2 regions of the Streptomyces sp. NPDC014870 genome follow, and region 2 is predicted to be linked to the other one. Evidence: predicted binding sites of a transcription regulator. Region 2 holds the regulator's gene; the other holds the start of a gene.
What was found. The regulator HrcA, encoded in region 2, represses chaperone genes, less so after heat shock. The targets are predictions, from matches to a motif close to TTNGCACTCNGNNNNNCNGAGTGCNAA.

Region 1 (14,451 bases), on a different contig from region 2:
CGCAAGGAGAACGACCATGCCCCGCTACCTGACGCTGATCCGCATCGAGGAGGGCTCCTTCGAGATGGAGGACGCCGACCCCGGCTTCGACGCCCGCATGGGCGCGCTCTTCGAGGAGATCACCAAGGCCGGCGTGATGCTGGAGACGGCCGGTCTCAAGCCGACCAAGGAGGCCAGGCGGATCCTCTGGGAGGGCGGCAAGACCTCGTTCACCGACGGCCCGTTCACGGAGACCAAGGAGGTCATCGGCGGCTACTCGATCACCCAGTGCCGGGACCTGGCCGAGGCCGTCGAGTGGGCGAAGCGGTTCCTTGAGGTCCACCCGCCGCAGTGGAAGGTGGGCTGCGAGGTCCGCGAGATCGAGGAGATGTGAGCAGCGAAGTGATCTGACGCGGCCGGGGCGGGTGGTGTCATGGTGGAGCCATGACCGCACCCGCCCCCGGCGCCGTCCAGACCGTCCAGACCGTCGAGACCGTCTTCCGGATGGAGTCGCCGCGGATCATCGCCGCCGTCGCGCGGATCGTCCGGGACGTCGGCATCGCCGAGGAGATCGCCCAGGACGCCTTCGTCGCCGCCCTGGAGCAGTGGCCGCGCACGGGAGTCCCGGACCGGCCGGCCGCCTGGCTGACGGCCGCCGCCAAGAACCGCGCGGTGGACCTCGTACGGCGCCGTGAGACGTACGCGCGCAAGCTGGCCGAGGTCGGGCGGGAGCTGCCGGAGGCCAGCCACGACCCGGAGCCGTCCGGGCCCGGTGACATCGACGACGACCTGCTGCGGTTGGTCTTCACCTCCTGTCACCCGGTGCTCTCCGCCGAGGCGAGGACCGCGCTGACCCTGCGGCTCGTCGGCGGGCTGCGCACGGACGAGATCGCCCGGGCCTTCCTCGTGCCGGAGGCGACGGTCGCGCAGCGGATCGTGCGGGCGAAGCGGACGCTGGCGAAGGCGGGCGTGGAGTTCGAGGTGCCCTACGGGGAGGACCGGGCGGCCCGGCTCGGCTCGGTCCTGGACGTCATCTACCTCGTCTTCAACGAGGGGTACGCGGCGACGGCCGGCGACGACCTGCTGCGGCCCGCGCTGTGCGAGGACGCGCTGCGGCTCGCCCGGGTGCTCGCGGGGCTCATGCCGAAGGAGGGCGAAGTCCACGGCCTGGCCGCTCTGCTGGAGATCCAGGCGTCCCGGACGGCGGCCCGGACAGGACCGGACGGGAAGCCGGTCCTGCTCGCCGACCAGAACCGGAGCCGCTGGGACCGGCGGCTCATCCTCCGCGGCTTCGAGGCGCTCGCGCGGGCGGCCGAGTGCGGTCCGTACGGTCCGTACGCCCTCCAGGCCGCCCTCGCCGCCTGCCATGCGAAGGCACCCACGTACGAGGCCACGGACTGGCGGACGATCGCCGCGCTGTACGGCCGCCTCGCGGCCCTCACACCGTCCCCCGTGGTCGAGTTGAACCGCGCGGTCGCCGTCTCGATGGCCGAGGGCCCGGAGGCGGGCCTCGCCCTCGTCGACGCCCTCCGGGACGAACCCGCCCTGTCCGGCTACCACTTGCTGCCGAGCGTCCGGGGCGACCTGCTGGCGCGGCTGGGACGGGAGGCGGAGGCCCGCGAGGAGTTCGAGCGGGCGGCCGCCCTGACCCGCAACGAACGGGAGCGCGAACTCCTGCTCGGGCGGGCCCGGGAGGCGGGCGCTCAGTAGCGCAGGATCCGGCCCGCCGAGGTGCCGATGAGGACCGTGCCGTCGGGGGCCGCGTGCAGGGACAGGAGGCCGTACGGGGGCAGGGGGCGGTGGGCGAGGACGGTTCCGTCGGTGGTGGCGACCGAGACGAGGGTGTCGTCGGCGCACAGGGCGTGCAGGATGCCGTCGTGCGCGTCGAGGGCGACGACCTCCGACTCCAAGGGCCGGGTCCAGGCGATCTCGCCCGTGGGGTGGGCGCGGCGGACCAGTTCCTTCCGGCCGTGCAGCAGCGCGGGGCCTTCCGCGTCGACGGTGTGGACCGCGGGGCCGAGCGGCGCGTCGACGGAGTAGAGAGTCGTCTCGGCGCTGGTACGGGGGTCGAGCGCGACGACGTCCCGGCCGCGTCGCCCGTAGAGCAGCTCGGGGCAGCGGCGGACGTCGAGGGGGACGAGGTCGTAGCGGTTCGGCTCCTGGACACCGCCCAGCGGGGTGCCGTCGGGGGCGAAGAAGCGCGTGTTGGGCGGGGTGGGGGGCTCGACCTCGATGGAGCGGTTGTAGGTGTCCCGGATCGCCCAGACCCCGTCCGTACGTGCCTGCAGCGCGGCCGAGAACGGGACCGAGGGGCGGTCGAGGACCGTGCCGTCGGCCGTGGAGACGAGCGGGAAGTCGGTCCGGGCGCGGGCGTCGGGGCCCGGGACGGTGATCCTGGCCGTCCGCTCGTCCGCGGCGACCTCGATCCGCGTGCCGTAGGCCCTCGGCTCCGCGGGCACCCGCCAGAGCAGCGCGCCGTCGGGCGCCCAGCACTCCACCTCGGTGCCGTTGCGGGTGGCGAGCACCCGGCCGTCGCTCAGCCCGGCCACGGCCCGGACGCCGGGGTGGCCGTCGTAGCTCCGGCCGGCCCGCTCGGCGATCTCCGCGAGGAGCGGCCCCGCCGGGGAGCCGGGCTGGTCGGGGTAGGTGTCCGGGCCCTCCGGGTCGAGCGTCTCCCGGTCGAGGGCGCGCAGGTCGAGGGCGCCGGGGGCGAGGCCGAGCCAGTCGTCCCGCACGAGGACACCCCGGGACGCGTACCGGACGTACTCGTCGTCCTCGTCCACGCGGAAGAAGGTGAGTTCGAGGGTGCGGGCGTCCAGCCAGCGCACCGGGTCGACGCCCCACATGGGCTCGGCGAAGTCCACGCGCCGGCCGTTGTCGGGCTCGAAGAGCGTGAGCCCGCCCGCGCGGTCGTACTCGTCGTAGTTGTCGAGGCCGACGGCGAGGAGCGGGAGCGTGGGGTGGAAGGCGATCGACTCCGCGTCCATCGCGAACGTCAGCAGGTGCGCGCAGGAGAGGTCGGCGGCGCGGTAGACGGCGACCCGGCTCCGCTTGTGCAGCACCGAACTGACCGCGATCCACCGCCCGTCGGCGCTGACGGTCACCTGGGAGGCGTGGCCGTGGAGTTCGGGGAACGGTTCTTCGTGCAGCGGGGGCAGCTCAGCCACGGGCGGCCACCGCCGGTCCGCCGATCAGCATCGTCGGGGCGCCCGCGACCCGGGTCAGGAAGACCGTGGCCGCGTTCGGGCCCTTCGGTTTGACCCGGCGGCGGATCTCCTCCGGCTCGACCGCCGAACCGCGCTTCTTCACCGTCAGCGTGCCGACCTCCCGCTCGCGCAGCAGGGCCTTCAACTTCTTCAGGTTGAACGGGAGTTCGTCGGTGATCTCGTACGCCGTGGCGAACGGCGTCGGGGTGAGGGCGTCCGCGGTGACGTACGCGATGGTCTCGTCGATCAGACCGCCGGACAGCTCCTCGGCGACCTCGGCGACCAGGTGCGCGCGGATGACCGCGCCGTCCGGCTCGTAGAGGTACCGCCCGAGCGGGCGGACCGCCGGGTCGGGCAGGCCGCGCCCGGTCAGGCTCGCGCCGGAGGGCAGGAGGGTCGCGCGGCGCGCACCGGGGGAGGTGCCGAACCAGAGCACGGCCTCCTTCACGTCCCCGCCGTCCGAGATCCACTCCGCCTCGGCCTCCTCGGGCACCGCCTCGTGCGGGATGCCCGGGGCGATCTTCAGCGCCGCGTGCGGGGCCTTGCGGGCGGCCTCGACGGCCCAGGAGAGCGGCGGCGAGTACGCCTCCGGGTCGAAGATCCTGCCCCGGCCGCCGCGCCGCGCCGGGTCCACGAAGACGGCGTCGTACGGGCTCGTGTCGATCTCGGTCACGTCCGCGCACCGCACCTCGATCAGCCCGGCGAGGCCGAGCGCCTCGGCGTTGGCGCGGGCGGCCGCCGCCGTCAGGGGGTCGCGGTCCACGGCCAGGACCGAGATCCCGGCGCGGGCGAACGCGAGGGCGTCGCCGCCGATCCCGCCGCACAGGTCGGCCACGGAGCGCACCCCGAGCGCGTGGAGGCGCTCCGCGCGGTAGGTCCCGACGGTGGCCCGGGTCGACTGCTCGACGCCGTGCGGGGTGAAGTACATCCGGTACGCGTCCTCGGCGCCGAACTTCGCCACCGCCCGCTGCCGAAGCCGGGCCTGCCCGAGCGCGGCCGAGACCAGTGCGGCGGGGTGCTCGCGGCGCAGCCGGGAGGCGACGGCCAGTTCCTGGGCGGGGTCGTAGTCGCGCAGGGCGGCGAGCAGCGTCTGGCCCTCGGGGGCGAGCAGGGCGGTGAAGTCGGCGAGGTCGGTCACCCGTCCCATTGTGGGCCAGCCGGGGGATGGTGGGGGCCGGGTGGCGGTGTCGACGGCTGTGCGGGGCGTTCCGCTGACAGGATGCGGCGCCATGCAGCTAGTACGACAAGCCGAAGAAATGCGCTCGAAGCGGGCGGCGGCGCGCCTCCGCCGCTCGGTGGGCGCCGCCCTGGTCGTCGCCGCGCTCGGCTCCGCCTGCGCGGGCCCCTCCGGCGACGCGGGGTCCGCCCCGGAGGGCCGCAAGGGCCCCGCGCTCCCCGCCGCCGCCCAGCCACAGGCGGAGGGCGCGTCCGGAGCGCTCGCCGCGTACGTCGAGAAGGTCCGCCAGCGCCGTGTCGCGCGGGCCCTGGCCGCCAAGAAGTGGGGCCTGGACCGGCCGCCGCTGGAAGCCCCCGCCCCGCCGGCCGTGAAGCCGAAGATCACCACCCGCAAGGGCTTCGAGACGGACGGCGAAGGGCTGCCGCCGGTCTTCACCACGGTGCCGACGAAGGAGAAGGTCGTCTTCCTGACGATCGACGACGGCGCGGAGAAGGACCCCGAGCTGCTGCGGATGATGAGCGATCTGCAGATCCCGTACAGCGCCTTCCTGAGCGACTACCTCGTCAAGGAGGACTACGGCTACTTCAAGAAGATGCAGGACGCCGGGGTCGCCCTGCACAACCACACCCTCAACCACCGTTACCTGCCCGGGCTCTCGTACAGCGCGCAGAAGCGGGAGATCTGCGGGATGCAGGACGTCATCGAGAAGCGGTACGGGAAGCGGCCCCCGCTCTTCCGGCCGCCGTACGGCAACTACAACGAGGACACCCTGCGCGCCGCCGCGACGTGCGGGGTGAAGGCGGTCCCGCTGTGGGCCTCGGAGGCGTTCCCGGACCGGATGGAGTGGCGCGAGTGGGACCGGGACCTGCACCCCGGCGACATCGTGCTGACGCACTTCCGGGGCAAGGGGGACTGGAAGGGCACGATGCCCGACATGATCCGCCGGGTGATGAAGACGATCACGGCCAAGGGGTACGCGGTCGCGAAGCTCGAGGACTACGTGTGAGCCGCGCGCGCCGGCCGGTCATCGGCCTTGCCCTGGCCGGCGCGCTCCTGGGGATCTCGGGGTGCGCGTCGTCCGTGGACCCGATCGAGCGGCTGGGGCGGAAGGCGGCGGAACGGCTCGACACCGGCGCGGGGGAGCGGGCGGCGGGCGGGGCGCTCTCCGGGGCGGCGGCCCGCGTCCTGCACAGACTGACCCGGCTGGACGACGGGATCGGCGTCGGCAGGCGCGCCGACGACGGGCGCGCCGACGACGGGCGCGCCGACGGCCGGGCGGACCGGCCTTAAGAGCCCAGCGGCACCGCGGCGAGGAACTGGCCCCCGGCCGTCCAGACCCGGCCGCCGCGCAGAAGACGAGAACGGGGACCCAGTCCATCCTTCGTACGGAACCTCCGGGTCCGTCGGGCCGTTGCCCGTACCGAGACCGAATCGAACGCGACCGGCCACCGAATCGCCACGCGGCGCTGAATTGGCACTCCGCTTGACCGAGTGCTAATCGCGGTCATAGTCTCGGCTCTGGCACTCCCCACTGGAGAGTGCCAACACAGCGACGGGCAGGTCCGGCACCCGCGACGACGGATCCACCTGGTCGCCACCTCAGACAGTTAACCCCGTGAGATCTCCGAAGGGGGAGGTCGGATCGTGACGACCACCAGCTCCAAGGTTGCCATCAAGCCGCTCGAGGACCGCATCGTGGTCCAGCCGCTCGACGCCGAGCAGACCACGGCCTCTGGCCTGGTCATCCCGGACACCGCGAAGGAGAAGCCCCAGGAGGGCGCCGTCCTCGCCGTGGGTCCGGGCCGCTTCGAGAACGGCGAGCGCCTTCCGCTCGACGTCCAGGTCGGCGATGTCGTGCTGTACAGCAAGTACGGCGGCACCGAGGTGAAGTACAACGGCGAGGAGTTCCTCGTCCTCTCGGCTCGCGACGTGCTCGCGATCATCGAGAAGTAATTCACCGAAGTATCTGAGACAGATGCTTTGAGCTGCGCCCCTTGACCCCGCACTGGGCGTCCGGGGGCGCAGTTCGTTTACACACGATTTCCGAGAGGGCTGAATCGCTCCCATGGCGAAGATCCTGAAGTTCGACGAGGACGCCCGTCGCGCCCTTGAGCGCGGCGTCAACAAGCTTGCCGACACGGTGAAGGTGACGATCGGCCCCAAGGGCCGCAACGTCGTCATCGACAAGAAGTTCGGCGCCCCCACCATCACCAACGACGGTGTCACGATCGCCCGCGAGGTCGAGATCGAGGACCCGTACGAGAACCTCGGCGCCCAGCTGGTGAAGGAGGTGGCGACCAAGACCAACGACATCGCGGGTGACGGCACCACCACCGCCACCGTGCTCGCCCAGGCGCTCGTCCGCGAGGGTCTGCGCAACGTCGCCGCCGGCGCCTCCCCGGCCGCCCTGAAGAAGGGCATCGACGCCGCGGTCAAGGCCGTCTCCGACGAGCTGCTCGCGACCGCCCGTCCGATCGAGGACAAGTCCGACATCGCCGCCGTGGCCGCGCTCTCCGCGCAGGACCAGCAGGTCGGCGAGCTCATCGCCGAGGCGATGGACAAGGTCGGCAAGGACGGTGTCATCACCGTCGAGGAGTCCAACACCTTCGGCCTGGAGCTCGACTTCACCGAGGGCATGGCCTTCGACAAGGGCTACCTGTCCCCGTACATGGTGACCGACCAGGAGCGTATGGAGGCCGTCCTCGACGACCCGTACATCCTGATCCACCAGGGCAAGATCTCCTCGATCCAGGACCTGCTGCCGCTCCTGGAGAAGGTCATCCAGGCCGGCGCCTCCAAGCCGCTGCTGATCATCGCCGAGGACGTCGAGGGCGAGGCCCTGTCGACCCTGGTCGTCAACAAGATCCGTGGCACCTTCAACGCCGTGGCCGTCAAGGCCCCCGGCTTCGGTGACCGCCGCAAGGCGATGCTCGGCGACATGGCTACCCTCACCGGTGCCACCGTCATCGCCGAGGAGGTCGGCCTCAAGCTCGACCAGGCCGGTCTTGACGTGCTGGGCACCGCCCGCCGCGTGACCATCACCAAGGACGACACCACCATCGTCGACGGTGGCGGCAACTCCGAGGACGTCGCGGGCCGCGTCAACCAGATCAAGGCCGAGATCGAGTCCACCGACTCCGACTGGGACCGCGAGAAGCTCCAGGAGCGCCTCGCGAAGCTGGCCGGCGGCGTGTGCGTGATCAAGGTCGGCGCCGCCACCGAGGTGGAGCTGAAGGAGAAGAAGCACCGTCTGGAGGACGCCATCTCCGCGACCCGCGCCGCGGTCGAGGAGGGCATCGTCTCCGGTGGTGGCTCCGCTCTGGTTCACGCCGTCAAGGTCCTCGAGGGCAACCTCGACAAGACCGGCGACGAGGCCACGGGTGTCGCGGTCGTCCGTCGTGCCGCCGTCGAGCCGCTGCGCTGGATCGCCGAGAACGCCGGCCTCGAGGGCTACGTCATCACCTCGAAGGTGGCGGAGCTGGACAAGGGCAACGGCTTCAACGCCGCCACCGGCGAGTACGGCGACCTGGTCAAGGCCGGCGTCATCGACCCGGTGAAGGTGACGCGCTCCGCGCTGGAGAACGCCGCCTCGATCGCCTCCCTCCTGCTCACCACCGAGACCCTCGTGGTGGAGAAGAAGGAAGAGGAGCCGGCGGACGCGGGCCACGGCCACGGTCACTCGCACTGACGCACGCGCTGACTCGCGCGCTCACGGTTGATCGCCCGTAGCCGATCACCGAGGTCCGGTGTCCCCGAAGGGGCACCGGACCTCCGCGTTTCCCCGCGCCTCCGCGCTCCTTACGCCTCTACGCCTCCTCGCTCCCTACGCTTCCACCGCGCCGAGCTGCCCCATGAGTCCGAGCAGGTCGTACTGCCACCAGCCCTCGGTGATCTTGCCGTCCTGCCGGCACTGGTGGATGGTCGTCCCGGTCATGGAGACCTTCATGCCGGTGGGCTGGAGCCCCATGAAGTCGCCCGTGTGCGTGCCGATCCAGGTCCACCGCGTGCACACCCGGTCGCCCTCGGCGATCTGGTCGTTGATGGTGAAACCGAAGTCGAATCCGGCCCGCCACATCTCCACCTCGCGCCGGACCGCGTCCATCCCGATGACGTCCTGCTCGTTGGTCGGGTCGTGGTCGTGGTACCCCTCCGCCAGCACCTCGTCGAGGGGCGGCAGCTCCCCCTCGGTGGCCATGAGTTCGAAGAGGCGACGGGCGCTGGTCTTGTACAGCTGCTCGTCCCGGACGATGTCGAGGTCGGTGAACGTCGGCATCTCGTCACAGAGCGCGACCATCTCCCGGAAGATGCGATCCGTCTCCGGAAGCTGCGAGTTGGTCATCGCGACCTCGTAGGAGGGGAACTCCACGATCTCCACGAGGTGGGACGCGTCCGAGCGGTCCTTGCCGATGACGCTGTGCGTGGCCGTCCGCTTGCCCTTGGTCTGTTCGACCCACTTGTCCATGAGCCGGTTCAGATCGTCGAACCGACTGGTCTTGCAATCGATTATCTGTACGAAAGTCATGGTGCCTCCCGGACCGGGTGGACCCTTCCATCTTAGGTCCGGGGGGCTCGTCCGCACGGGGGCGGAGGCTCAGGCCGCCCCGCCCGGCATCCCGCCCGGCGCCCCGCACGAGGACCGCACGCGCAGCCGTGGCAGCAGGCTCAGGTGGCGCCGGGCGGGCTCCTCCGCCGGGTCCTCCGTGAGCCGCTCCACCAGCAACTCCGTTGCATGCCTGCCCACTTGGCGCTTCGGCGGGGCGACCGCGGTGAGCGGGGTGTCGGCGAGCGCGGCGACCTCGTCGTCGTAGGCGATCAGGGCCAGGTCCTCCGGCACCTTCACGCCGAGCTCCGCCAGGCGCCGCACGATCTCGATCGCGTCCACGTCGTTGTGGACCAGGGCCGCGCTCGCCCGGCCCGCGCTCACCGCCTCGTACAGGGCCCGGACCGCGCGCTCGAACGCCGCCGGGTCCTGGTCCGCCGGTACGGAGTCGATCACCGGGCCGGGCGCCGCGAGATCCAGCGTGGCCAGCGCCTCCGCGTAGCCGGCGCGCACCGCGAGCGCGGTCGGGCTGTCGCCGCGCGCCACGAGGAGCGGGGTGCCGTGGCCGAGGCCGAGGAGGTGCCGCAGGGCGAGCAGGACGCCGTGGCCGTGGTCGGAGACCACCCGGTCCAGGGCGTCGAGCGGCGAGCCGGGCTCGGCCCGGCGCTCCAGGAGCACGGCGGGCACGGGGAGTTCGGCCAGCCAGGTCCCGTACGAGGGCCGGTCCTCCGGTCCCCGCCAGCCGGGCGCGACGAGCACGCCCTGGGCGCCGGCCGCCAGCAGGCCCTCGGTGCGCGGGCGGTCCTCCTCGGGGCGGTAGTCCGAGATCCGCAGGATCAGCCGGGCCCCCGCCCGCGCGGCCGCCTCGTGCGCGCCCCGGATGACCTCGGCGAAGTAGTACGTGGCGGAGGGCGCGAGCAGCCCGAGGACCAGGCCCTCGCCGGACGGTCGGGCGGCCGCGCGGCCCGGGTCGCCCCGCCGCTCGGGCCACGACACCCGGCCGTGCGCCCGGTCGAGCAGCCCCTGGGCGGCCAGCGTCTCGACATCGCGGCGGGCGGTCACGGGGGAGACGCCGAGCCGTTCGGCCAGTTCGGCGACCCGGGCGGTGCCGTGCTCGCGCACCAGGGCCAGCAGTCGGTCGTGTCGTTCGGCGGCACTCTCGCGCACGGCGCAATCCCCTCGCGGTGGGTCGGTCCGGCGGGACGCCGTACTCGCAGCGGAGCCTACGCCAGAATGATCGAACGCAAGGAGTTTCGATCATTCGCTCTTATCTCATTGACGTTCGATCGAGGACTGTTCATGATTCCCGGCGACGCCGTCCGCCTCAGGGAGCCTCAGCAGCATGCCCACGCCACCCGAGAACCGAGAGCTCAGCCCGTTCACCGGCTGGACCCGTGCCCACTGGGAGGACGCGGCCGACCGTCTCCTCCTCGCCGTGCGGCCGTACGCCTCACCCCGCCACGGCCGCTTCGACCTGCCTGGACCCCGCCCCAGCTGGTCGGGCGTCCGCTCCGACGGCCTCGAAGGCCACGCCCGTACGTTCCTGCTCGCCGCCCTGCGCGTCGCGGGGGCCGACGGCGCGGACCCGCACGGACACCTGCCCCGCTACGCCGAAGGCCTCACCGCCGGTACCGAGGCGCCCGCCGCCGCCGGCCACGCGCCGGGCAGCCACGGACCGGACTCCTGGCCGCTCCTCACCGATGTGCGCCAGGCCGTGGTCGAATCGGCCTCCGTCGCCCTCGGGCTGCGGCTGACCCGCCCCTGGCTCTGGGACACCCTGGACGACCGTGCCCGGCAGCGCGTCGTCGACTGGCTGCGCCCCGCCCTCGACCCGTCCCCGGTCGACAACAACTGGTGGCTCTTCGGTCTCACCGTCGCCGGTTTCCTGCTCGACGCCGGCGTCGAGACAGACCGCGCGGCCCGCACGATCGACCGCTCCCTCGACCGGATCGAGCAGTGGTACCTCGGCGACGGCTGGTACAGCGACGGCGACAACCGCGCCTTCGACCACTACAACGGCTGGGCCCTGCACTTCTACCCCGTCCTCCACGCCCACCTCGCGGGCGACGAGGACCTCCTCGCCCGCTACGGCCCCCGGCTGAACGCCCATCTCGCCGACCACGTCCACCTCTTCGACGCGAGCGGCGCCCCCCTCCCGTACGGGCGCTCCCTCATCTACCGCTTCGCCGCGGCGGCCGCGCCCTGGCTCGGCGCGCTCACCGGCCACACCCCGCTCACCCCGGGCGCCACCCGCCGCCTCGCCTCCGGATCGTTGCGGTATTTCCTCGACCGGGGCGCGTGCGACGAGCGCGGACTGCTCACCCTCGGCTGGCACGGCCCGTATCCGCCGGTCGTCCAGAGCTACTCGGGGCCCGGCTCCCCCTACTGGGCGGCCAAGGGCTTCCTCGGCCTCCTCCTGCCCGCCGACCACCCGGCCTGGACCGACCCCGAGGAACCCCTCCCCGCCGAACGCGCCGACACCGTGCGCCCGGTCGCCCCGGCCGCGCTGCTCCTCCAGACCACGGCCGCCGACGGACTCGTACGGCTCCACAACCACGGCAGCAACCACGTGGGGAGCGCCGCGGCGGGCGACGACGACTCCGGCTACGCCCGCTTCGCCTACTCCACGCGCACCGGCCCCACCGGCGCGCCGGACCCCACCGACAACCACTTCGCCCTGGTCGCCGACGGCCGGGTCACCCGACGCGGCCCCGCGACCCCCCTGGGCACAGGACCCGACTGGGCCGCCTCGCTGCACACCCCGCTCCCGGGGATCCGGGTCGTCTCCGCGACCCTGGCCCACGGCCGCGCCGAGGTGCGCGCCCACCTCGTCCTCGACGCCCCCGACGGAACGCCCGTACGCCAGACGGGCTGGGCCACCACCCCCGACGGCCCGACCGCCCAACTCCAGGCCGCCCACGGCTACCCGCCCGCGACGGAGACCGTCGATCTGGAAACCGGCGCCACACTCCAGGGCGGCCCGGCCACCCGCACGGCGGCCCTGCACGGCACCACGGCGGGACCCGGTTCCCTCTTCGTGGCCCTGGCCTCCCTCACCGCCGAACCGGACCCGGTCCCGGTCACTGCCCTCGCGACCGTCCGGGTCACCGCCCGTACCGTCCATGTGACCTGGCAGGACGGCACCACGACCGAACTCGACCTCCAGGCCCTGGCCCTCACCGGCCGGGCGGGGCCGTGCGTCACCTAGGGCACTAGGGCACTAGGGCCTGGGGTCGGTCACTTGGGTCCGTACTTGCGGCCGGCCCGGGAGGAGACCCCGCCGAGGAGACCGCGCGGCGCCAGCTTCACCACACCCATCAGCGCCTTGTAGCGGGGATCGGGGATGGAGAGGGTCTTGCCGCGCGCCAGATCGCTCAAGGCGTCCGCGACCAGCTTGTCGGCGTCGAGCCACATCCAGCCCGGGATGTTGTCCGTCCCCATCCCGGCCCGCTCGTGGAACTCCGTCCGCACGAAGCCCGGGCAGAGCGCCATGAGCCGTACGCCGCTGCCCGCGAGGTCGCGCGCCGCGCCCTGGGTGAACTGGACGACCCACGCCTTCGACGCGCCGTACGTGCCGCGCGGGACAAAGGCCGCCACCGAAGCCACGTTGACGACCCCGCCGCGGCCGCGGGCGCGCATGGACTCCGCCGCCGCCGAGGTCAGCCGGAGCACCGCCTCGCAGTGCACGGTCAGCATCTTCAACTCGTCGGCCATGGAGACTTCCAGGAACCGGCCCTTGTTGCCGAACCCGGCGTTGTTCACCAGCAGGTCCACCGGCTGCTTGGGGTCGGAGAGCCGGGCCTCCACGGCCGCGATCCCCTTCTCCTCCGCCAGGTCCGCCGCCAGGACCTCGGCCTCGACCCCGTGCCGGTCGTGCAGCTCGGTCGCCTGCTCCCGCAGTCGTGTCACATCGCGGGCCACGAGCACGACGTCGTGTCCGTCCGCCGCCAGCTTCCGCGCGAACGCGGCCCCGATCCCCGCCGTCGCGCCCGTAATCAGTGCAGTCGTCATACGGGGCAACTTAGTGCCCCGCGCGGCGGCACCGGAGGTCAGGAGCCTGTCCCGTACTTCTCCACGTACCCGCGCGCCTTGCGCAGGGTGTCCGGGTGCAGCGCGTCCCCGGCGGCCAGCACGCGCGGCAGCAGCGGCCGTTCGAGCGTGACGGCCCTGAACTCGAAGGCCACGGTGACCTCGTGGTCCGGGCGGTGCACCACCTCGATCGCGTCGCCCCGCCGGATCTCGCCGGGCTCGACGACCCGCAGGTACGCGCCCGGCACGGCCTCCGCGGTGAACCGCCTGACCCAGCCCTTCTCGTCCAGGTGCCCCTGGAAGGTCCGGCACGGGATCCGGCTGGAGGAGACCTCGAGGAGCAGCTCGGGTCCGATCCGCCACCGCTCGCCGATCCGGGCGCCGGAGACGTCGACGCCCTCGGTGGTGAGGTTCTCGCCGAAGGCGCCGCTCGGGATCGGCCGGCCGAGCAGCTTCTCCCAGGTGTCCAGGTCCTCGCGCGCGTACGCGTAGACCGCCTGATCGTTGCCGCCGTGGTGCCGGGTGTCGCACACGGTGTCCCCGGCGACCCCGCTCGCGCCGATCCCCTTGGGCCCGGGCGCGGACACCCGTACGGGCCCCGCCACCGGCTGCTTGTCGATGCCGGTCACGCCCTCGGGATGGTCGGTGTACGCGACGGTCTTCGGGCGGCCCAGGTTCAGGGACAGAAGCTTCATGAGGGAACAATAGGCCGACCCCACTCAAAGCGTCGAGCGAATATTGCCTCAGCAGTCCAAGCTTGGCTTATGCTTGACCCGTGATCGAGGCCCGTCATCTCCGCGTCCTGCGCGCCGTCGCCGCGACCGGCTCCTTCTCCGCCGCCGCGCGCGAACTGGGCTGCACCCAGCCCGCGGTGAGCCAGCAGATGAAGGCGCTGGAGACCTCCGCCGGCACGCCCCTGCTGATCAGGACCGGCCGCGAGATGCGTCTGACGCAGGCAGGCGAGGCCCTCGTCCGGCATGCCTCGGGCATCCTCGCGGGGCTCACCGCCGCCGAGGAGGAGGTCGCCGCCATCGCCGGACTGCGGGCCGGCCGCGTCCGGCTCGTCTCCTTCCCCAGCGGCAGCTCCACGCTGGTCCCCACCGCCCTCGCCGCGCTGCGCGCGGCGCACCCGGGTACGCGCGTCTCCCTGGTCGAGGCCGAGCCGCCGCGCTCGATCGAGATGCTCCGCGAGGGCGACTGCGACGTGGCCCTGGCGTTCCGTTACGGAGCGGGGCAGGCCGAGTGGGACGACCTGATCGTGCGCCCGCTGCTCGCCGACCGCCTGGTGGGCCTGGTCCCCGAGGGGCACCGGCTCGCCGACGCGGAGGCGGTCTCCATCGGCGAACTGGCCGACGAGTCCTGGATCGCGGGCTGCCCGCGCTGCCGGCGCCAGTTGGTGGACGTGTGCCAGGAGGCCGGGTTCGCTCCGCGCATCGACTTCGCCACCGACGACTACCCGGCCGTGGTCGGACTCGTCGGCGCCGGTCTCGGCGTCGCGGTCCTGCCGGAACTCGCCATCG
Region 2 (14,451 bases):
CGCGAACCTCTACCTCGCGATGGAGAACGACCTCACCATCGTTCCCGTACTGAACAAGATCGACCTGCCCGCCGCGCAGCCGGAGAAGTTCTCCGAGGAGCTCGCCAACCTCATCGGCTGCGACCCCGAGGACGTGCTCAAGGTCTCCGCCAAGACCGGTCTCGGCGTCGAGGCGCTGCTCGACCGCGTCGTCGCGACCGTGCCGGCCCCCGTCGGTGTCGCCGACGCGCCCGCCCGCGCGATGATCTTCGACTCGGTCTACGACTCCTACCGGGGCGTCGTGACGTACGTCCGTGTCGTCGACGGGCAGCTCAACAAGCGTGAGCGCATCAAGATGATGTCGACCGGTGCCAGCCACGAGCTCCTCGAGATCGGCGTCTCGTCCCCGGAGATGACCCCGGCCGACGGCCTCGGCGTCGGCGAGGTCGGCTACCTGATCACCGGTGTGAAGGACGTCCGGCAGTCCAAGGTCGGCGACACGATCACCAGCCTGAACAAGGGCGCGACCGAAGCCCTCGGCGGGTACAAGGACCCCAAGCCGATGGTCTTCTCCGGTCTGTACCCGCTCGACGGCTCGGACTACCCCGAGCTGCGCGACGCGCTCGACAAGCTGCTGCTCAACGATGCCGCGCTGGTCTACGAGCCGGAGACCTCCGCCGCGCTCGGCTTCGGCTTCCGCGTCGGCTTCCTCGGCCTGCTGCACCTGGACGTGATCCGGGAGCGTCTGGAGCGCGAGTTCGGTCTCGACCTCATCGCCACCGCGCCGAACGTCGTGTACCGCGTGGTGATGGAGGACGGCAGCGAGCACACCGTCACCAACCCGAGCGAGTTCCCCGAAGGCAAGATCAACGATGTCTTCGAGCCCGTCGTGCGGGCCACGATCCTCGCCCCGAGCGAGTTCATCGGCGCGATCATGGAGCTGTGCCAGACCCGGCGCGGCACCCTCCTCGGCATGGACTACCTCTCCGAGGACCGGGTGGAGATCCGCTACACCCTCCCCCTCGCCGAGATCGTCTTCGACTTCTTCGACCAGCTGAAGTCCAAGACGCGCGGTTACGCCTCCCTCGACTACGAGCCCACCGGCGAGCAGGCCTCCAGCCTGGTCAAGGTCGACATCCTGCTGCACGGCGACAAGGTCGACGCCTTCTCGGCGATCACCCACAAGGACGCCGCGTACGCGTACGGTGTGCGGCTCGTCGCCAAGCTGCGCGAGCTCATCCCGCGGCAGGCCTTCGAGGTGCCGATCCAGGCCGCCATCGGCTCCCGGGTCATCGCCCGCGAGACCATCCGCGCCATCCGCAAGGACGTCCTCGCCAAGTGCTACGGCGGTGACATCTCCCGTAAGCGGAAGCTGCTGGAGAAGCAGAAGGAAGGCAAGAAGCGGATGAAGATGGTCGGCTCCGTGGAGGTCCCGCAGGAGGCCTTCATCGCCGTTCTGTCGAGCGACGAGTCCGGCGGCAAGGCGAAGAAGTAAGTAGGACCGGCCGACGGACCATCCGTCCCCCGCATCCGACCGGATGCGTCGAACGGGTCCCCGCACCGGCAGTGCGGGGGCCCGTTCGTCTTTGGTTCTGTTATCAACCGGGTATGAAGAGGCGGCCCGCAGCCTCTTACGCGCCGGACCCCGGCGCCTTACTCTGATCGCGGCTCGAAGGTTACTCGCGAGTTAGTACGCATGGAACGCACCGCCAGAACGCACCGCCGCCGCCCGGAGGACGTCGTGAGCGACACACAGACCCAGATCGAGAACCGGCCGCCCTCGGTGGCGAACCTTTTCCTTGAGCGCGTGGCGCGGACTCCCGACGCGGAGGCCTACCGCTACCCCGTCCCGGCGGCCGACGGCCAGGGCCCGGACGACTGGAAGTCGCTCAGCTGGGGACAGGCAGCCGAGCGGGTCTTCGCGATCGCCGCGGGTCTGATGGACCTGGGCGTCCAGCCGGAGGAGCGGATCGCCCTCTCCTCCTCGACCCGGGTCGAGTGGATCCTCTCCGACCTCGGCGTGATGTGCGCGGGCGCCGCCGTCACCACCGTCTACCCGCAGACCAACGCGGAGGAGTCGGCGTTCATCCTCGCCGACTCGGACTCCAAGGTGCTGATCGCGGAGGACGCGGCCCAGCTGGCCAAGGCCCGCGAGACCCGCGCCGACCTGCCCGGCCTCCACCATGTCGTCGTCATCGACGCCACGGGTGTCGAGAGCGACGACTGGGTCCTCTCCCTCGCCGAGCTGGAGGCCCGCGGCAAGGCGTACCTGGAGAAGCACGCCGACGCCATCAAGGAGCGCGTCTCGGCCATCACCTCCACGCAGCTCGCCACCCTCATCTACACCTCCGGCACCACCGGCCGGCCCAAGGGCGTCCGCCTCCCGCACGACAACTGGTCGTACATGGCGAAGGCCATCGCCGCGACCGGCCTGGTCACCCAGGACGACGTCCAGTACCTCTGGCTGCCGCTCGCGCACGTCTTCGGCAAGGTGCTCACCTCCGGCCAGATCGAGGTCGGCCACGTCACCGCCGTCGACGGCCGGATCGACAAGATCATCGTGAACCTGCCGGTGGTCCAGCCGACGTACATGGCCGCCGTGCCCCGGATCTTCGAGAAGGTCTACAACGGCGTCGCCGCCAAGGCGCGCGCGGGCGGCCCGGCCAAGTACAAGATCTTCCAGTGGGCGGCCGGGGTGGCCCGCGAGTACGCCAAGGTCACCCAGGACAACTTCCGCCGCACCGGCACCGCCTCCGCGCCCTTCGGTCTGGAGGCCAAGCACAAGATCGCCGACGCGCTGGTCTACAAGAAGCTCCGCGAGGCCTTCGGCGGCCGGCTGCGCGCCGCCGTCTCCGGCTCGGTCGCGCTGGCGCCCGAGATCGGCTACTTCTTCTCCGGCGCTGGCATCCACATCCTGGAGGGCTACGGCCTGACGGAGTCCAGCGCCGCCTCCTTCGTCAACCCGGGCGAGGCGTACCGCACCGGCACCGTCGGCAAGCCGCTGCCCGGCACCGAGGTCCGGATCGCCGACGACGGCGAGATCCTGCTGCGCAGCCCCGGCATCATGGAGGGCTACCACGGCCTGCCCGAGAAGACGGCCGAGGTCCTGGAGGCGGACGGCTGGTTCCACACGGGCGACATCGGCGAGCTGTCCGCCGACGGCTACCTGCGGATCACCGACCGCAAGAAGGACCTGTTCAAGACCTCGGGCGGCAAGTACATCGCACCGACCGAGATCGAGGGCCGGTTCAAGGCGGTCTGCCCGTTCGTCTCCAACATCGTCGTCCTGGGCGCCGACCGGAACTACTGCTCCGCGCTCATCGCCCTCGACGAGCCCGCCATCCTCGGCTGGGCCGCCGAGCACGACCTCGCGGGCAAGTCGTACGCCGAGGTAGTCGCCGCCCCGCAGACCCAGGAAATGGTCCAGGGGTACGTCGACCGGCTCAACGGGGACCTGCAGCGGTGGCAGACGATCAAGAAGTTCCGGCTGCTGCCGCGCGACCTGGACGTCGAGCACGGTGAGCTGACGCCGTCGCTGAAGATGAAGCGGCCGGTGGTCGAGCGGACGTACAAGGACCTCATCGAGGAGATGTACGCGGGGGCGCGGGAGGCGTAGCCCCTCCCTGTCTCCGGTCGGCGGCCCTGTCTCCGGTCGGTGGCGACGCCTCGACGGCGAAACCTTGACGGTTATCCGTCAAGGTTTGTCCACAGGTCAGGCGGGTCACCTCGGGCGGTACGGGACAATGGGCTCATGCCTTCCGTACTTCCCGATGGTGAGCCCATGCCCGAGGACGGGGCGCTGCCCGCGCACGCCCTGGAAGGGGCCGGGGAGCGGCCGCTCGGGTTCTATCTGCACGTGCCGTACTGCGCCACGCGGTGCGGCTACTGCGACTTCAACACGTACACCGCGAGCGAGCTGCGCGGTGCCGGCGGCGTGCTCGCCTCCCGGGACAACTACGCGGGGCAGGTCGTCGAGGAGATACGCCTCGCCCGCAAGGTGCTCGGCGACGACCCGCGCCCGGTGCGGACGGTCTTCGTCGGCGGCGGTACGCCGACGCTGCTCGCCGCCGGTGATCTCGTACGGATGCTGGGTGCGATCCGGGACGAGTTCGGGCTCGCGGACGACGCCGAGGTGACGACGGAGGCGAACCCGGAGTCGGTGGACCAGGCGTATCTCGAGGAGCTGCGGGCCGGGGGCTTCAACCGGGTGTCCTTCGGGATGCAGAGCGCCCGGCAGCACGTCCTGAAGGTCCTCGACCGCACGCACACCCCGGGCCGGCCCGAGGCGTGCGTCGCCGAGGCGCGGGCGGCGGGCTTCGACCATGTGAACCTGGACCTGATCTACGGGACGCCGGGGGAGTCCGACGACGACTGGCGGGCGTCCCTCGAGGCGGCGATCGGGGCCGGCCCCGACCATGTCAGCGCCTACGCGCTGATCGTCGAGGAGGGGACGCAGCTGGCCCGGCGGATCCGCCGCGGCGAGGTGCCGATGACGGACGACGACGTGCACGCGGACCGGTATCTGATCGCCGACTCCGTCTTCGCCGAGGCCGGCTTCGACTGGTACGAGGTGTCGAACTGGGCCACCTCCGACGCCGGGCGGTGCCTGCACAATGAGCTGTACTGGCGCGGCGCCGACTGGTGGGGAGCCGGTCCGGGGGCGCACTCGCACATGGGCGGCGTGCGGTGGTGGAACGTGAAGCATCCGGGGGCGTACGCGCAGGCGCTGTCCGCCGGCAGGTCGCCGGGTGCCGGGCGTGAGGTCCTCTCGGCCGAGGACCGGCGCGTCGAGCGGGTGCTTCTGGAGCTGCGGCTCCGGGAGGGGTGCCCGCTGGACCTTCTGCGCCCGGACGGGCTCGCCGCGTCCCGCAAGGCCCTTGCGGACGGCCTCCTCGACGAGGAGTCGTACGGCGAGGGGCGCGCGGTCCTGACCCTCCGGGGACGGCTGCTGGCGGACGCGGTGGTCAGGGACCTGGTGGACTAGGGCGTGGCGCCCTTGGACCAGGACGTGGCGCCCTTGGACTGAGGCGGGGCGCCCTCGGGCCAGGGCGTGGCGCCCCGATCCGGCCTGATCGGCCGGACCGGCCCCGCTACGGCGCCGTGACGAAGTCGATCAGTTCCTCCACCCTGCCCAGCAGGGACGGCTCCAGGTCCTTGTAGCTGTGGACCCTCGACAGGATGTGCTGCCAGGCCGCGCCCGTGTTCGGCGGCCAGCCCAGGGCCTCGCAGACGCCCGTCTTCCAGTCCTGGCCGCGCGGGACCGTCGGCCAGGCGGGGATGGAGAGCGAGGCCGGCTTCACGGCCTCCCAGACGTCGATGTACGGGTGCCCGACGACCAGGACGTCCGGCGACGAGATCTGCGCCGCGATGCGGGACTCCTTCGAACCGGGGACCAGGTGGTCGACGAGGATGCCCAGGCGCGCGTCCGCCGCCGGGGCGAAGTCGGCCACGATCGCCGGGAGGTCGTCGATGCCCTCCAGGTACTCCACCACCACGCCCTCGATACGGAGGTCGTCGCCCCAGACCCGCTCGACCAGCTCGGCGTCGTGCCGGCCCTCCACGTAGATCCGGCCCGCCCGCGCCACCCGCGCCCGCGCGCCCGGGACCGCGATCGAGCCGGAGGCCGTGCGTGTCGGCCGTGCCTGGCCGGACGCCGGGCGCACCAGCGTCACCGGCCTGCCCTCCAGGAGGAAGCCCCTCGGCTCCATCGGGAACACCCGGTGCTTGCCGAAGCGGTCCTCCAGGGTCACCGTGCCCGCCTCGCAGCGGATCACCGCCCCGCAGAAGCCCGTCGAGACCTCCTCCACCACGAGGTCCACCTCCGCCGGCACCTCCGGCACCGGGGCGGATCGCTTCCACGGGGGCGTCAGGTCGGGGTCGTAGCTGCGCATTCGCGTGACGTTATGCGACGGCGAAGCGCCGTGCCAGTTCCTCGCGTTGGCGTCGCACGAACGCGGCGTCCACCACCGCCCCGTGGCCCGGTACGTACACCGCGTCCGCGCCGCCCAGGGCCAGCAGCCGGTCCAGGGCGTCCGGCCAGCGGGACGGGATCGCGTCCGGGCCCGCCTGCGGCTCCCCCGACTCCTCCACCAGGTCCCCGCAGAAGACGACCTCCCGCGCACCGGGGACGAAGAGCGCCAGGTCGTGCGCCGTGTGGCCCGGGCCCACGTTCGCGAGCAGCACCTGCCGGCCGCCCAGGTCCAGCGTCCACTCGCCTGAGACCACGTGCTGCGGCGCCACCAGCACGTCCACCGCCTCCGCCGCCGCGAACGAATCCACCCCGTGCCGTACCGCGTCCGCCATCAGCTCGCTCGCCTCCCGGCGCAGCAGCGCGTCCACGCCGACCGCGCCGAACACCTCCGCCCCCGCGAAGGCCGCCGTGCCCAGTACATGATCGAAGTGGGGGTGGCTCAGTGCGATGTGTGTCACTCTTCGGCCGCCGGTCAGCGACTCCACCTGGGCCCGCAGCGCCGTTCCCTCGCGGAGGGTCGAGCCCGTGTCGTACAGCAATACCGCGTGTTCCCCCACCACCAGGCCCACCGTGGCGTCCCAGCCGGGCAGTCTGCGCCGCCCCACGCCGTCCGCGAGCCGCTCCCAGCCGAAGTCTTCCCAAGCGACATCCATACCGCGACGCTATCCGCAAGGACGCGGCCTCCGACGCAACCTCCGACGCGGCCTCCTTGCCAGGAGCGATGCCCGCCGCCGTACACTGGCCGGGGGATTCCTGGCACTCGGACAGGGCGAGTGCCAAATGCGGAGCAACCGATACGACCGAACGACAGCTGGAGGTGGGCGCGATGCTCAGCGAACGCAGACTCGAGGTGCTGCGCGCCATCGTCCAGGACTATGTCGGGACGGAGGAGCCGGTCGGCTCCAAGGCGCTCACGGAGCGCCACAAGCTCGGCGTCTCGCCCGCCACCGTGCGCAACGACATGGCGGTCCTGGAGGACGAGGGCTACATCGCCCAGCCCCACACCAGCGCCGGACGCATCCCGACCGACAAGGGCTACCGCCTCTTCGTCGACCGGCTCGCCGGCGTCAAGCCGCTGTCGACGCCCGAGCGGCGCGCGATCCACAACTTCCTCGACGGAGCCGTCGACCTCGACGACGTCGTCGGGCGCACGGTCCGGCTGCTCGCGCAGCTGACCCGTCAGGTCGCCGTCGTGCAGTACCCGTCGCTGACCCGTTCGACGGTCCGGCACGTGGAGCTGCTCTCGCTGGCGCCCGCCCGGCTGATGCTCGTGCTCATCACGGACACCGGCCGCGTCGAGCAGCGCGTCATCGACTGCCCCGCGCCGTTCGGCGAGACCTCGCTCGCCGATCTGCGGGCGCGGCTGAACAGCCGGGTCGTCGGCCGCCGTTTCGCGGACGTGCCGCAGCTGGTGCAGGATCTCCCGGAGTCCTTCGAGGAGATGGAGGACCGCGGGACGGTCTCGACCGTGCTCGCGACCCTGCTCGAAACCCTGGTGGAGGAGCACGAGGAGCGGCTGATGATCGGCGGTACCGCCAATCTCACCCGCTTCGGCCATGACTTCCCCCTCACGATCCGGCCTGTGCTCGAAGCGCTGGAGGAGCAGGTCGTGCTCCTCAAGCTGCTCGGCGAGGCCAAGGACTCGGGCATGACCGTACGGATCGGGCACGAGAACGCCCATGAGGGCCTCACCTCCACGTCCGTCGTCGCGGTCGGCTACGGTTCGGGCGACGAGGCAGTCGCCAAACTCGGCGTGGTCGGACCGACCCGCATGGACTACCCCGGAACGATGGGAGCGGTACGCGCAGTGGCACGTTACGTCGGACAGATCCTGGCGGAGTCGTAAGTGGCCACGGACTACTACGCCGTACTCGGCGTACGCCGCGACGCGTCCCAGGACGAGATCAAGAAGGCATTCCGGCGGCTCGCCCGCGAGCTGCACCCGGATGTGAATCCCGATCCGAAGACGCAGGAGCGGTTCAAGGAGATCAACGCCGCGTACGAGGTGTTGTCGGACCCGCAGAAGAAGCAGGTCTACGACCTCGGCGGCGACCCGCTGTCCGCGTCCGGTGGCGCCGGTGGCGCCGGCGGCTTCGGCCAGGGCGGCTTCGGGAACTTCTCGGACATCATGGACGCGTTCTTCGGTACGGCGTCGCAGCGCGGACCGCGCTCGCGCACCCGGCGCGGCCAGGACGCGATGATCCGTCTGGAGATCGACCTCAACGAGGCCGCCTTCGGCACGACGAAGGACATCCAGGTCGACACGGCCGTCGTCTGTACGACGTGTTCGGGCGAGGGCGCCGCGCCCGGCACCTCCGCGCAGACCTGTGACATGTGCCGCGGCCGCGGTGAGGTCTCGCAGGTCACCCGGTCCTTCCTGGGCCAGGTCATGACCTCCCGCCCGTGCCCCCAGTGCCAGGGCTTCGGCACCGTCGTCCCGACCCCGTGCCCCGAGTGCGCGGGCGACGGCCGGGTCCGGTCCCGCCGTACGCTCACGGTCAAGATCCCGGCCGGTGTCGACAACGGCACCCGCATCCAGCTCGCCGGCGAGGGCGAGGTCGGCCCGGGCGGCGGCCCGGCGGGCGACCTGTACGTGGAGATCCACGAGGTCCCGCACGAGGTCTTCCAGCGCCGCGGCGACGACCTGCACTGCACGGTGACCATCCCGATGACGGCGGGCGCGCTCGGCACGAAGGTGCCGCTGCAGACGCTCGACGGGCTCGAAGAGGTCGACATCCGCCCGGGCACTCAGTCCGGTCAGTCCATCCCGCTGCACGGGCGTGGCATCACGCACCTGCGGGGCGGCGGACGCGGCGACCTGATCGTCCACGTCGAGGTGACGACCCCGTCGAAGCTCGACCCCGAGCAGGAGCGGCTGCTGCGCGAACTCGCGAAGCTGCGCGGCGAGGAGCGGCCGACGGGTCAGTTCCAGCCCGGACAGCAGGGGCTGTTCTCGCGGTTGAAGGACGCGTTCAACGGGCGCTGAGCCCGCGTTGTGCCTGGAAGGGCGGCATCCGCTTCGCGCGGGTGCCGCCCTTGCCGTATGACACGATGCCTGCATGTCCACCGCGCTGAACGATCTCTCCCGGTACCCGATCGTGCAGGCCCCCATGGCGGGCGGCGCGTCCGGTCCGCAGCTCGTCGGGGCGGTGTGCGAGGCCGGGGGGCTCGGGTTCCTCGCCGGGGGGTACAAGACCGCCGGCGGGCTCTACCAGGAGATCAAGCAGGTGCGCGGGCTGACCGGGCAGCCCTTCGGGGTCAACCTCTTCATGCCGCCGGGCGGACAGCACGCCGATTCCGCCGCCGTCGACGTCTACCGGCACCAGCTCACCGGCGAGGCCACCTGGTACGAGACGTCCCTCGGTGATCCGGACAGCGGGCGCGACGACGCGTACGACGCCAAGTTGGCGATCCTGCTCGACGACCCCGTCCCCGTCGTCTCCTTCACCTTCGGCTGCCCCGACCGCCGCACCTTCGACGCCTTCGCCCGCGCCGGTACGTTCACCGTCGTCACCGTCACCTCCGCCGAAGAGGCCCAGGCCGCCCAGTGGGCCGGGGCCGACGCCGTCTGCGTGCAGGGCGTCGAGGCCGGCGGCCACCAGGGCACGCACCGCGACGACCCGGACGCCGCGCTCGCGGGGACGGGGCTCCTCACCCTCGTCACCCAGGTCCGGGAGACCGTCCAGCTGCCGATCGTCGCCGCCGGCGGGATCATGCGCGGCGCGCAGATCGCCGCCGTCCTCGCCGCAGGGGCCGACGCCGCCCAGCTCGGCACCGCGTTCCTCGTCTGCCCCGAGTCGGGCGCCCACGCGCTGCACAAGCAGGCCCTGACCAACCCGCTCTTCGTCCGGACCGAGCTCACCCGGGCCTTCTCCGGCCGTCCGGCGCGCGGGCTCGTCAACCGCTTCATGCGCGAGCACGGGCGGTACGCCCCCGCCGCCTACCCCGAGGTCCACCACCTCACCGCCCCCCTCCGCAAGGCCGCCGCCACCGCCGGTGACGCCCAGGGCATGGCCCTGTGGGCCGGCCAGGGGCACCGGCTCGCCCGCGACCTCCCGGCCGGCCAGCTCGTCGAGGTGCTGGCCGCCGAACTCGACACCGCACTCACCGCGCAGGCCCACAGGAGCACCGCCCCATGACCGCACCCGTCTTCGTCGTCGAGGCCGTCCCCGGCAACGGCCCCTTCCTCCTGGACGGCCCCGAGGGCCGCCACGCCGTCTCCGTGAAGCGGCTGCGCGCCGGGGAGGACGTCGTCCTCACCGACGGGCGCGGTACCTGGGCCGACTGTGTCGTGCTCGCCGCCGAGGGCAAGGACCAGCTGACCGTCCAGGTGTCCGGCACGTACGAGGAGGCCGAGCCCGCGCCGCGGATCACCGTCGTCCAGGCGCTGCCCAAGGGCGACCGGGGTGAACTGGCCGTCGAGATCATGACGGAGACGGGCGTCGACGCGATCGTGCCGTGGGCCGCGTCCCGGTGCATCACCCAGTGGAAGGGCGACCGCGGGCTCAAGGCGCTCGCCAAGTGGCGGGCCACCGCGCGCGAGGCGGGCAAGCAGTCGCGCCGTACGCGCTTCCCCGAGGTCGCCGACGCGATGACCACCAAGCAGGTCGCGGCGCTCCTCGCCGGGGCCGACTTCGCCGCCGTCCTGCACGAGGACCGGGACCACCCCAGCGGCGCGCTCGCCGACGCCGAACTCCCCGCCGAGGGCGAGATCGTGCTCGTCGTCGGACCCGAAGGGGGCGTCTCCCCAGAGGAGTTGGCGGCCTTCGAGGCGGCGGGCGCGAAGCCGTACCGGCTGGGGCACAGCGTGCTGCGCACGTCGACGGCGGGCACGGCGGCGACGGCGCTGCTGCTCGGACGTACGGGCCGGTGGAGCTAGCGGGGCCGCGCACCCGGACCCGTATTTCCGTCGACGCGCCGGTCGTTGATCTGCTTGGCTGCGCGGCATGCCGGAACTGCGTACCGACCGTCTCCTCCTGCGTCCGTGGCGGGAGTCCGACCTCGCCCCGTGGGCGGCGATGAACGCCGATCCCGAGATCCGTGAGCACCTCGGCGAGTTGCTGACGCGCGAGCGGAGTGATGCCACGGTGGCGGCGATGCGGGCCGACTTCGATCGACGGGGCTTCGGCTGGTGGGCGTTGGAGGAGCGCGCGTCCGGCGCGTTCGTCGGCCGGGCCGGGCTCGACGAGATGAGCCCGGACACGCCGTTCACGGGCGTGGACGTCGGCTGGCGGCTGACCCGCTCGGCGTGGGGGAACGGCTACGCGACCGAGGCCGGCCTCGCCTGCCTGGCCTTCGCCTTCGAGACGCTCGGGCTCGCGGAGGTGCTCGCGTCGACGACCGTCCGCAACCTTCGCTCCCAGGCCGTGATGCGCCGCATCGGCATGACCCGAGACCCGGCCGACGACTTCGAGGACCTCAGCGTGCCCGAAGGGCCGCTGCGCCGGTGCGTGCTCCACCGCGTCTCGCGACGGGAGTGGGAGTCGCGGGCGCGGGGTTGCCCCGCAGGGGCTCTCGGGTTGCCGGAACCCGGTGGACGAGGGCCCGGGCCCGCTCCCTAGGCTGGGCCGCATGCCCGACGAGTCACCCCTGATCCGTAGTCTGCGCGCCGCCGTCGCCGCCGCGCCGGAAGACGTGCCCCTGCGGCTCCACTTCGCCGAACTGCTCCTCGCGGAGGGGCGGGGCGACGAGGCCGTCACGGAGGCGGCCGTCGCACTCCAGCACGCGCCCGGGGACGAGGCGGCCCGTGCCCTGATGATCCGCGCGATGGGCCTCCCCGCGACGCCCGCGGCGCCGGCGACGCCTGCCGTGTCCGCGACGCCCGCCACCCCCTCGGCGGAGCCGGAGACCCCGGCCGATGCCTCGGCCGACGCCCCGGCCGATGCCTCGGCCGCGGCTCCGGCCGGAACCCCCGCCTTCGACTGGGCCGCCGCCGAGCAGGAGGTCGGTGACGTCGTCGGGCCCCGCTTCGTGACCGGACCGGCGGACGGGATCGAGGCGCCGCTCACCGCCGACGGCAGCGGCGACCCCGGTGACGCGTCCGCCTGGGACGTCGACCGTCCCGGCGCCGTGCGTCTCGCCGACGTCGGCGGCATGCAGCAGGTCAAGGACCGCCTGGAGGCCGCCTTCCTCGCTCCCATGCGCAACCCCGAACTCCGTAAGCTGTACGGCAAGTCGCTCCGCGGCGGCCTGCTGCTCTACGGCCCGCCCGGCTGCGGCAAGACCTTCATCGCCCGGGCCGTCGCCGGTGAGCTGGGCGCTAACTTCATCTCGGTCTCGCTCTCCGACATCCTCGACATGTACATCGGCACGTCCGAGAAGAACGTCCACGACATCTTCGAGACCGCCCGCGCCCAGGCCCCCTGCGTCGTCTTCCTCGACGAGCTGGACGCCCTCGGCGCCAAGCGCTCGCGGAGCCACCACAGCGGGCTGCGCAACGTCGTCAACCAGCTCCTCACCGAGCTCGACGGCGTCGACGGCGCCGAGAACGAGGGCGTCTTCGTGCTCGCCGCGACCAACGTCCCCTGGGACGTGGACCTCGCGCTGCGCCGCCCCGGCCGGCTCGACCGCACGCTGCTCGTGCTGCCGCCCGACGCCCCGGCGCGCGAGGCGATCCTCCGCTACCACCTGCGCGAGCGGCCCATCGAATCGGTCGACCTGGGCAAGCTCGTCAAGGCCACCGAGGACTTCTCGGGCGCGGACCTCGCCCATGTCTGCGACAGCGCCGCCGAGTTCGCCCTCCTCGACTCCGCCCGCACCGGCACCGTACGCATGATCGGCATGAAGGACCTGCTGGCCGCGGCGAAGCAGATCAGGCCGTCCAGCGAGGCCTGGTTCGCCTCCGCCCGCAACGTGGCGATGTTCGCCAACGACGGCGGGATGTACGACGACCTGGTCGCCCACCTGAAGAAGAAGCGGAAGCTGTGAGCGTGAAGAACCCGCAGTTCGAACAGGCCGAGCTGCTGTACGGCATGGGCCGGTACGGCGAGAGCCGGGAACGGGTCGCGCGATGCGTCGCCGAGGCCCCCGACGACCACCACGCCCTGGTGCTGCTCGCCCGCTGCCTCATCGCCGAGGAGCGGCACGCCGAGGGCCAGGCCGCTGCCGACGCGGCGCTGGTCCACGCCCCCGACTTCGCCTTCGGGCACTACATCCGCGGGGTCGCGCTGCGGCGGCAGGGGCGGTCCCACGACGCCGAGGAGGCGATGCGGGAGACCATCCGTCTCGACCCGGAGTACTGGGCGCCGCGTGCCGTGCGTGCCGAGCTGATGCCCTTCGTGCGCGACCGGTTCCCGGGAGGCGACGCGGCGGCGGTCGCCGAGGGGCTCGCGGAGGCGCAGGAGGCCGTCCGGCTGGGGCCGGAGGAGACCCGCGCGTGGGAGGCCCTGTACAAGCTCGCCCTCTTCAACCGGCGCCCCGACCTCGCCGACGAGGCCGTCCGGCAGCTGCTGCGGATCGACCCCACCAACACTCTGGCCGTGACGATGGCGACCGAGGCCGAGGCCGCCAGGCCCGGCACGTCCGCCGCGCAGGCCGCCGACCTCTATGCCGGCGGCCTCGCCGCCGCCCCCGACGCCAACTGGCTCCGCAAGGACCTCGACAAGGCCGTCTACCGGATGCTGCGCGGCACCCGGTGGCTCGCCCTGCTCTGCCTGGTCATGGCGGGCGTCGTCGTCGACGTCTTCCCGACCGACGGCACGGAGGCGAAGGAACTCCCCGTCCATCTCGGCACCCGGCTCTGGGCGCTCGCGCTGATGGCGGCCGTCTGGGGCTTCGGCGCCCTGCGCCGCTACCGGCGCATGCGCACCGGCGCGCGGATGACCGTACGCGACCTGGTACGGCGGCTGTTCTGGCCTCGGGTCGTCCTCGGGCAGGCCGTCCTCGCCACGCTCTGCGCGCTGCTGATCGTCCTCGTGCCGTGGGCCGACCGGACCGTTCCCCAGGTCCTGTTCTGGCTCGGGCTCGTACCGAACCTGCTCAGCATCACCCACGACCGGAACAAGGTCTGATGAGCGCCGCGCCGGACCGCGTCCTCGACCGGGCGGACGCGCTCTTCGACGTCGGGCGGTACGAGCAGGCCGCCGCCCTCGCCGCCCAGCACCTGGCGACCGACCCGGACGACGCGGCCGCGCTCGTTCTCCTGGCCCGCTGCCAGCACCGACTCGGCCGGGAGCGGGAGGCGCTCGACACCGTCGAGCGGGCCCTGCGCGCCGACCCCGACGCGCTGCCGGGCTGGTTGATGCGCACGCACATCCTGCTCGCGCTGCGGCGGTACGAGGAGGCCGAGCGGGCCGCCCGGCACTCCGTCGAACTCGCCCCGCAGTACTGGGGCGGCCACTACGCGCTCGGCACGGTCCTGGACCGCTCCGTCCGCACGGAACGCCGGCGCGAGGCGTACGAGGCGGCCCGCACGGCCGTCGCGCTCGCGCCCGAGGAGAGCGACGCGCACTTCCTCGTCGGCCTCACCGCGCAGCGCACCGGCAACCACCGCATCGCCCAGC

Region 1: a site for HrcA is predicted at 6,392-6,418, ahead of groL (chaperonin GroEL). Genes of this name have one in related genera too.

What each region holds. Positions count from the first base shown of each region.
Region 1 is NZ_JBIBWQ010000013.1:136,854-151,304, forward strand. Features, by position in the region: gene ACF09C_RS32570 (YciI family protein) at 17-373, shown strand; gene ACF09C_RS32575 (RNA polymerase sigma factor) at 424-1,689, shown strand; gene ACF09C_RS32580 (hypothetical protein) at 1,683-3,146, opposite strand; gene ACF09C_RS32585 (SAM-dependent methyltransferase) at 3,139-4,332, opposite strand; gene ACF09C_RS32590 (polysaccharide deacetylase family protein) at 4,442-5,368, shown strand; gene ACF09C_RS32595 (hypothetical protein) at 5,365-5,652, shown strand; gene groES (co-chaperone GroES) at 6,007-6,315, shown strand; gene groL (chaperonin GroEL) at 6,428-8,050, shown strand; gene ACF09C_RS32610 (ester cyclase) at 8,186-8,884, opposite strand; gene ACF09C_RS32615 (substrate-binding domain-containing protein) at 8,954-10,069, opposite strand; gene ACF09C_RS32620 (DUF2264 domain-containing protein) at 10,245-12,110, shown strand; gene ACF09C_RS32625 (SDR family NAD(P)-dependent oxidoreductase) at 12,140-12,913, opposite strand; gene ACF09C_RS32630 (MOSC domain-containing protein) at 12,952-13,626, opposite strand; gene ACF09C_RS32635 (LysR family transcriptional regulator) at 13,707-14,451, shown strand, end outside.
Region 2 is NZ_JBIBWQ010000006.1:3,156-17,606, reverse strand. Features, by position in the region: gene lepA (translation elongation factor 4) at 1-1,474, shown strand, start outside; gene ACF09C_RS18090 (AMP-dependent synthetase/ligase) at 1,721-3,595, shown strand; gene hemW (radical SAM family heme chaperone HemW) at 3,731-4,963, shown strand; gene ACF09C_RS18080 (DUF3097 domain-containing protein) at 5,070-5,870, opposite strand; gene ACF09C_RS18075 (MBL fold metallo-hydrolase) at 5,881-6,603, opposite strand; gene hrcA (heat-inducible transcriptional repressor HrcA) at 6,777-7,796, shown strand; gene dnaJ (molecular chaperone DnaJ) at 7,797-8,936, shown strand; gene ACF09C_RS18060 (nitronate monooxygenase) at 9,010-10,089, shown strand; gene ACF09C_RS18055 (16S rRNA (uracil(1498)-N(3))-methyltransferase) at 10,086-10,829, shown strand; gene ACF09C_RS18050 (GNAT family N-acetyltransferase) at 10,897-11,511, shown strand; gene ACF09C_RS18045 (AAA family ATPase) at 11,522-12,877, shown strand; gene ACF09C_RS18040 (tetratricopeptide repeat protein) at 12,874-13,959, shown strand; gene ACF09C_RS18035 (tetratricopeptide repeat protein) at 13,959-14,451, shown strand, end outside.